One region of the Cupriavidus sp. USMAA2-4 genome, then DNA from elsewhere that is predicted to be linked to it. Evidence: predicted binding sites of a transcription regulator. Region 1 holds the regulator's gene; the other holds the start of a gene.
The links. The regulator HrcA, encoded in region 1, represses chaperone genes, less so after heat shock. The targets are predictions, from matches to a motif close to TTAGCACTCNNNNNNNNNGAGTGCTAA.

Region 1 (4,422 bases):
GGTGCAGGTCAGGTGCGAGCAGGGGGCGGAAGGCGAGGCGGCTCAAAGGCGATTGTCTTCCGACGGATACTCGTGCCAGTGCAGCTTCTTGCGCAGCGTGGCGTAATAGTTATAGCCGACCGGATGCAGCAGCTTGATGGTCTTGTCGGAGCGGCGCACCACGATGCGGTCGCCGGGCAGCAGCGAGGTCAGCGACTGCATGTCGAAGTTGACGCTGGCGTCGCGCGCGGTGGCCACCTCGATGGTCACCTCGGCATCGTGCGGCAGCACGATCGGGCGGTTGGACAGCGCGTGGGGTGCGATCGGCACCAGCACCAGGCCGGACAGCGTGGGATGCAGGATCGGGCCGCCGGCCGACAGGGCGTAGGCGGTGGAGCCGGTCGGGGTGGAGACGATGAGGCCGTCCGAACGCTGGTTATACATGAAATAGCCATCCACCGAGACGGCCAGCTCCACCATGCCGGAAATGCCGGAGCGGTTGACCACCACGTCGTTGAAGGCCAGCGCCGAGAAGATCTGCTCGTCGTCGCGCACCACGCGCGATTCCAGCAGCATGCGCGTCTCCGCCTCGTAGCGGCCGGCCAGCATGTCGGGCAGCACCGACTGGACGTCTTCCAGCGGGATGTCGGTCATGAAGCCGAGCCGCCCGTGGTTGACCCCGATCAGCGGCACGTCGTGGCCGGCGAGCTGGCGGGCGATCCCCAGCAGCGTGCCGTCCCCGCCCAGCACCACCGCCACGTCGGCCTCGCGGCCGATCTCCTCCGGTGCCAGCGCCGGATAGCCGGTCAGGCCGGTGGCCAGCGCGGTATCGCGCTCGAACACCACGTCCTGGCCGTTCTTGAGGATGCAGGAAGCCAGCTCCTCGAGCCGCGCCTCGATGCCGGCGGTGGAGTAGCGGCCGATCAGGGCCACGGTGCGGAAGGGCGCGCGGGCGGCGCCAGGCTTGGGGTGTGCGGACATGCCGGGATTAGACCATACCGCCGTGACCATTGTCAGCATGGCCTGCCGCCGCGGCGGCAGGCCGTTGCGCGATACGCCCCATCCGGTAAAAGTTGCGTAAAATCGGGGCACTATGGATGAACGTTCGAAAACGCTGCTCAAGACCCTGATCGAGCGCTACATTGCCGAGGGGCAGCCGGTCGGCTCGCGGACCCTGTCCAAGTACTCGGGGCTGGACCTGTCGCCGGCCACCATCCGCAATGTGATGTCCGATCTGGAGGAGATGGGTTTCATCTCCAGTCCGCACACTTCGGCGGGCCGCGTGCCCACGCCGCGCGGCTACCGTCTGTTCGTCGACTCCATCCTGACCACCAAGGCGCCCGAGGGCACGCCCGCCCGCAGCGAACTGGCCGAGCTGATCCAGGACCAGCTCAGCGGCCAGCAGCTGGCCCCGCAGCGTATCCTCAGCAGTGCCGCGCGCACCCTGTCCAACCTGTCGCACTTCGCCGGCGTGGTGATGACGCCGCGGCGTGCCCAGGCCTTCCGGCAGGTCGAGTTCATGCGCCTGTCGGCCAAGCGCATCCTGCTGATCATCGTCACCCCCGAGGGCGATGTGCAGAACCGCATCATCCAGACCGAGCTGGCGTATACCCCGGCCCAGCTGGTGGAGGCGGCCAATTTCTTCAACTCCCACTACGCCGGCATGAGCTTCGACGCCGTGCGCGACCACCTGCGCGGCGAACTGCAGGCGCTGCGCCTGGACATGTCGCAGCTGATGCAGGCGGCGGTGCAGGCGGGCAGCGACGCCATGGCCGAGGAGGATGAGCAGGTCTTCATTTCCGGCGAGCGCAAGCTGCTGGAGGTGGAGGACCTGTCGTCCAGCATGGACAAGCTGCGCCGGCTGTTCGACGTGTTCGAGCACAAGACCAGCCTGCTGCAGCTGCTCGATGTATCCAGCCATGCCGAGGGCGTGCAGATCTTCATCGGCGGCGAGAGCCGGCTGGTGCCGCTGGAGGACATGGCGATCATCACCGCACCCTACGAGGTCGACGGGCAGATCGTCGGCACGCTGGGCGTGATCGGTCCGACCCGGATGGCCTACGACCGCGTGATTCCCATCGTCGACATCACCGCCCGGCTGCTGTCCAGCGCACTCAGCCAGAGTTGACGTTCGTCCCGTGCCGGCGCGCGGCGACCGGCCGGGCCCGTACCCGGCGCGCGCGGGCGCGCCAAACCGGAATTGACATGACGTTTTCGCCAGAACCGGCCTACCAGCACGGCCAGGTGACGCGTACCGCGATCCTGCTGGTCAACCTCGGGACCCCGGACGCGCCGACGCCCAAAGCGGTAGGGCGCTACCTGAAGCAGTTCCTGTCCGATCCGCGCGTGGTCGAGATTCCCCGCGCCGCCTGGCTGCCCATCCTGTACGGGGCCATCCTGCCGCTGCGCTCGCGTGCTTCGGCGCTGAAGTATGAGTCGATCTGGCTGCGCGAGGCCCATATGACGGGTTCGCCGCTGCTCGTATACAGCGAGCGCCAGGCGCACGCCCTGCAACTGCTGCTCAACCAGCATGGGCACGAGGTGACCGTGGCCTGCGCGATGCGCTACGGCAACCCGTCGATCGCGTCGGTGATGGAAGCGCTGCGCCGCCAGGGCGCCGAACGGGTGCTGGTGCTGCCGATGTATCCGCAATACTCGGCCAGTACCACCGCGACCGCCTTCGACGAGGCCTTCCGTGTGCTGGCCGCCTGGCGCAACCAGCCGGAGCTGCGCCTGGTCAAGCATTTCCATGACCATCCGGCCTATATCGGCGCGCTGCACCAGCAGGTCGGCGCCTATTGGGCCCAGCACGGCATGCCGGACTTCGCGCGCGGCGACAAGCTGATCCTGTCCTTCCACGGCCTGCCGCGGCGCATGCTCGAGCTGGGCGATCCCTATCACTGCGAATGCCTGAAGACGGGGCGGCTGCTGGGCGAGGCGCTGGGCCTGCAGCCCGGGCAGTACCAGGTGACCTTCCAGTCGCGCTTCGGCCGGGCGGAGTGGCTGCAGCCCTATACCGCGCCCACGCTGCGCGAACTGGGCCGGGTCGGCGCCGGCCGCGTCGACGTGTTCTGCCCGGGCTTCCCGGCGGACTGCATCGAGACGCTCGAAGAGATCGCCATCGAGGGGATGTCCGTGTTCCGTGTGGCCGGCGGCAAGGATTTCCATTTCATTCCCTGCCTCAACGATGCGCCGGCCTGGATCGCCGGCCTGGCCGAGATCGCCTTGCAGCACCTGCAGGGCTGGGATCTCCGTGCGCCGCATCCGCACGAACTCGAAGCCCGGCGCACGCGTGCCCAGACCCGGGGGGCTGCCGCATGAATGTCAGTTTCGAGCCGGAGGCACGGCTGCGCATCGACAAGTGGCTGTGGTGCGCGCGCTTCTTCAAGACCCGCTCGCTGGCAGCGGAGGCTGTCGAGCGCGGGCGGGTGCAGGTCAACGGTCAGGGCTGCAAGAGCTCACGCGAGGTGCGGCCGGGCGACACGGTGGTGTTGGAGGCGCATGGACAGCGTTGGGAAGTGCTGGTGAAAGGCATCGCGGCGGCACGCGGGCCGGCGCCGGTGGCGCAGTCGCTCTACGCCGAGAGCGAAGCCAGCCAGGCGCGTAGGCAGGTCGAGGCGGAGCGCCGCCGCCTGCATAGCGAACCCGCCGCGCAGTGGCACGGCAGGCCGACCAAACGCGATCGGCGGCGCATCGACGGACTCGGAGACTGAGGCGGATCGTGCCGACCCGCTCAGCGCAGGTGCTGCACGATATAGTGCTTGAAGATGGCCTTGCCGCTGCCGTATTCGGTGTCGCGCGGCGTCAGCGCGCCGGACGCGCAGATGAAAACGGTCATCGCCGACAAGGCGGCGAGCAGGCAGATCGCGATGACAGGCAGTTTATGCATGGCAACCCCTTCGGCATGGACCCGCAGGCAATGCATCCGCGCCCCCCGTTATTTTTATCACTTTATTCAAAACCATCTTAGTAGGTGCGGTGCAGCATGGCAACACGGCGTTGATTGCACTGGACGGGGCTTTGTAACCGCGTGTTTCAACGGCTGCCGGCGCGACTCTTGAAAATCGCCCGGCTGCCTCCAGTTGGGGGTTAGACTTGCCGATTGACCTCCCAACGGCCGCGCCAGGCGCGTGCCGTGCTTTATTTACGGATCGACATGGAAGAACATAAGCAGACGCCATCCCCGACGACGCCCGCGGGCGAGGACACCAGCAACGCGGCGCCGGCCCAGGCCGAGGCCGCCGTGGTGGAGGATGTGGCGGCACAGATCGCCGCTCTCGAGGCCAAGGCGCGCGAGCACTACGACATGTACCTGCGCGCGACGGCCGAGGGCGAGAACATCCGCCGCCGTGCCCAGGACGACGTGTCCAAGGCCCACAAATTCGCCATCGAGAGCTTCGCCGACTACCTGCTGCCGGTCATGGACAGCCTGCAGGCGGCGCT
Region 2 (4,422 bases), 420 kb from region 1:
CGGGGCATCGTCTCGGGCGGCCCCTACCGCCTCGTCAGGCACCCGATCTATCTCGGCTACTTCATTTCCTACATCGGCTTCCTGCTGGTCAACTTCGGCCTGCAGAACCTGCTGGTGTACGCCGTGCAGCTGGGGCTGCTGGCGGTGCGCGCGGTGCGCGAGGAACGGCTGCTGAGCGCGGATCCGGCCTACCGCGCCTATCAGGACAAAGTGCGCTACCGCGTCGTGCCTGGACTGTTCTGAGGCGCCGGCCCGGCATCCAAAGGCCGGGGCCTCGCGCCCCCTGGATGCCGCGCCCGAAGCCGGCCCGCCGCCGCGCGCGCCCCTCTGCCGGCGGCATACGCAGGACGCGGCGGCCGCCCAAACAAAAACCCCCGCGGGTTCGCACCCGCGGGGGTTTTTTCAGACAGGCTGCCGAAGCCGGCAGTCCGGCAGATTTACATCATGCCGTCCATGCCGCCCATGCCGCCCATGCCGCCCGGCATTGCCGGAGCCGACTCTTCCTTCGGAGCTTCGGCCACGGCGCAGTCGGTGGTCAGCATCAGCGAAGCCACCGAAGCGGCGTTCTGCAGCGCGGTGCGGGTCACCTTGGTCGGGTCCAGCACGCCCATTTCCACCAGGTCGCCGTACTCGCCCGAAGCGGCGTTGTAGCCGTAGTTGCCCTTGCCTTCGATGACCTTGGCAACGACGACCGACGCTTCTTCACCGGCGTTCAGCACGATCTGGCGCAGCGGCTCTTCCATTGCGCGCAGCACGATCTTGATACCGGCGTTCTGGTCGGCGTTGTCGCCGTTCAGGCCAGCGATGGCAGCACGGGCACGCAGCAGGGCCACGCCGCCGCCGGGGACAATGCCTTCTTCCACGGCTGCGCGGGTAGCGTGCAGCGCATCTTCCACGCGTGCCTTCTTTTCCTTCATTTCGACTTCGGTGGCTGCGCCGACCTTGATCACGGCAACACCGCCGGCCAGCTTGGCCACGCGCTCTTGCAGCTTTTCACGGTCGTAGTCCGAGGTCGCTTCTTCGATCTGGGCGCGGATCTGCTTGACGCGCGCTTCGATCGAGGCTGCGTCGCCGGCGCCGTCGATGATGATGGTGTTTTCCTTGCCGATCTCGATGCGCTTGGCTTGGCCCAGGTCTTGCAGGGTCGCCTTTTCCAGCGTCAGGCCGACTTCTTCAGCGATGACGGTGCCGCCGGTCAGGATGGCGATGTCTTCCAGCATGGCCTTGCGGCGGTCGCCGAAGCCCGGAGCCTTGACGGCGGCGGTCTTCAGGATGCCACGGATGTTGTTGACCACCAGGGTCGCCAGGGCTTCGCCTTCGACGTCTTCAGCGATGATCAGCAGCGGGCGGCCGGCCTTGGCCACTTGCTCCAGCACCGGCAGCAGGTCGCGGATGTTCGAGACCTTCTTGTCGAACAGCAGCACGAACGGGGAGTCCAGCTGGACGACTTGCTTGTCCGGGTTGTTGATGAAGTACGGCGACAGGTAGCCGCGGTCGAACTGCATGCCTTCCACGACTTCCAGCTCGTCGGCCAGCGACTTGCCGTCTTCGACGGTGATCACGCCTTCCTTGCCGACCTTGTCCATCGCCTCGGCGATGCGCTCGCCGATCGAGTTGTCGCTGTTGGCGGAGATCGCGCCGACCTGGGCGATTTCCTTGCTGGTGGTGGTGGGCTTGCTCAGCTTCTTCAGCTCTTCCACGGCAGCGCCGACAGCCTTGTCGATGCCGCGCTTCAGGTCCATCGGGTTCATGCCGGCGGCCACGTACTTCATGCCTTCGCGCACGATCGACTGGGCCAGCACGGTTGCGGTGGTGGTACCGTCACCGGCGTTGTCGCTGGTCTTGGAAGCCACTTCCTTGACCATCTGGGCGCCCATGTTCTGCAGCTTGTCCTTCAGCTCGATTTCCTTGGCCACGGACACGCCGTCCTTGGTCACGGTCGGGCCGCCGAAGCTGCGCTCCAGCACCACGTTACGGCCCTTCGGGCCCAGGGTCACCTTCACTGCGTTGGCGAGGATGTTCACGCCTTCGACCATCTTGGCACGGGCGGCGTCGCCGAACACTACGTCTTTAGCTGCCATGTTCTGTTACTCCGAATCTTGGATGGATCCCCCATGCGGGAGACCGGGAATGTTGGATAAGTCTGAGAGACTCAGGCGTCCCGCCGCGGCGGGCGCGTCACAAGCAGGGCCCGGGCGCACGGCGCCCGGCAGCCGCATTACTTGTTGACCACCGCCATGATGTCTTCTTCGCGCATGACCAGCAGTTCCTGGCCATCCACCTTCACGCCCTGGCCGGCATACTTGCCGAACAGCACGCGATCGCCCACCTTGACGTCGAGGGCAATGGAGTTGCCCTTGTCGTCCTTCTTGCCGGGGCCAACGGCCAGCACTTCGCCTTGATCGGGCTTCTCGGCAGCATTGTCGGGAATCACGATGCCGGATGCGGTCTTGGTTTCGTTGTCCAGACGCTTGACGATCACGCGGTCGTGCAAAGGACGCAGATTCATACGGACTCCTTAGTACAAGTGAGTTTTATTTCACAAATTGAGGCCGCCAGCACGGACGGCCAGCAGAATTGGCTCGCCGGATCAAGCTGTTAGCACTCCCACCGGACGAGTGCTAATTATAGGGACGGGGGTTTACGTTTTCAAGACAAGGCCTGAATGGGGGTTTTCCCGGAGAGGCCTTGGATAGGGGTAGGCAGGTGTCGAGATTCGCTCAACTCTGAACCTGGGTCACGTAACTCTGAACTCCGCAGGAATCCCACACAATCTCGCCGCCAAGAATTTCCTTTCTTCTCAATGAGTTAGCGGGATCGACATGGCGGAGGCATGGCGATGAAGTAGATGCGGACCTCCCGGCAAAGCAAGCTCATCCGAAGTTGAGCAGCCTTCCGGGGTTAGCCTGTATGCACTCTACGGCACAAGGGAAAGCGCCCTAGCTAGCGACAAGCCCAAAGAGGGGCTACCGGCAACGTCCTGGAACACAAGCTAGCGTACGGATGGGTGCCTCGCAGAGCGTGCACATGCGCTAGGCCTGCCCCTCCTCGGCCTCGAACGTCGCTCCCGACTCTGCGGCGCGGGCAACCTTGTCAAAGAATGATGCTGCGGGATCTGCAGCGCGTCGATGTGGCGACCACCTCGGCGCCGTGTCCGGACGCGACAAGGGCATGGTTCGGCCCTTGTCAGGAATGGCGCGGCTGTCCGCGCGGCGGGGTCGTTGATGCGGCGGCTACGTCGACTGCCGTCGCGCCTTGGCACCATGCAGGGAACCTACTCGTCCTTGGAAGCCCGCACGCGTGCAATGGCCGCCACCAGTTCATCGAGTACGATCGGCTTGGTCAGGTAGGCGGAGTAGCCATTCTGCATGGCGCCTTGCATGCCGCCGCGCTGCACCACGGCGCTGAGCGCGATGACAGGCAGGTGGGCGTTCTCAGGCTTGGCGCGCAGGGCCGCAAGGAAAGCGAGGCGCTCCGGCCCGCCCAGGTTCAAGCCGGACAGCACGACATCGATGGCCTGGTCTTCCACTATCCGGATGGCCTCTTCGCTGCTGTCCGTGCAGGTCACCTGTGCGCCTTCGGTGCTGAGCAGCGCCTGGAACGCATCGTTGGTCGACGTGTCCCCATCCACCATGAGGACGTGCACTGCCTTCAATGGCTTGGCCTCGAACCGTCCCTCGTCGGTCTCCCTGGCATTGTCGCGGCGCAATGGCAAGGCGACCGTAAAGCGGGCGCCGGATGCCATGCCGGTGGATTCGACCGTGATCGAGCCGCCGTGCAGGCCGACCAGTTCCTTGACCAGGTAGAGCCCGATCCCAAGCCTGTCGTCGCGGCCCAGCGACGGGCGGCCGCGTTCGACCATGTCGAACACGTGCGGCAACAGCTCCGCTTCGATGCCGCTGCCATCGTCTTCGATCTGCAGCGTCGCCGCTTCGCCATCGTCCGCCAGGGTAACGTTCACCCGCCCGGCACCCGGCGACTGCAGCGCGTTGGCGACCAGGTTCCATACCACTTGCTCCATGCGGGGCAGGTCGGCCTGGATGATCACCGGATTCCCCGGCAGGTGCGGCGAGAGCTTGATGCCCTTGCTGCGCGCTTCCTCGTCCAAGGCCAGGCAGATGCGCTCGACGATCTCGCGCCAGTCCACCGCCGCGTAGTGGATGGTCAACTCCCCCGTGCGCAGGCGCGACACATCCAGCAAGTCATCGATCAGCCGTGCCTGGCTGATGGCGCTGCGCCGGATCGTGTCGGCGGCACGGGACACTTGCAGGCTCCGGTGTGCCTCGGGGGAGCGTGCCAGCAATTCCGCGTTGGCATAGATCAGGTTGAGCGGGCTCTTGAGCTTGTGCGATACCGCCGCGAGGAACTCGTCGCGCTTGCGCTCGGCTTCGTCGACATTGACCTCGCGGGCGATCTTGGCGA

Region 2: groES (co-chaperone GroES) is a predicted target of HrcA. The motif match lies at 2,599-2,625, and genes of this name have one in related genera.

Annotation. Positions count from the first base shown of each region.
Region 1 is NZ_CP017748.1:971,298-975,719, reverse strand. It holds gene BKK79_RS04310 (NAD kinase) at 43-960, opposite strand; gene hrcA (heat-inducible transcriptional repressor HrcA) at 1,073-2,107, shown strand; gene hemH (ferrochelatase) at 2,185-3,300, shown strand; gene BKK79_RS04295 (RNA-binding S4 domain-containing protein) at 3,297-3,692, shown strand; gene BKK79_RS41070 (hypothetical protein) at 3,713-3,868, opposite strand; gene grpE (nucleotide exchange factor GrpE) at 4,136-4,422, shown strand, end outside.
Region 2 is NZ_CP017748.1:1,393,934-1,398,355, forward strand. It holds gene BKK79_RS06205 (methyltransferase family protein) at 1-243, shown strand, start outside; gene groL (chaperonin GroEL) at 438-2,081, opposite strand; gene groES (co-chaperone GroES) at 2,219-2,509, opposite strand; gene BKK79_RS06220 (CheR family methyltransferase) at 3,275-4,422, opposite strand, start outside.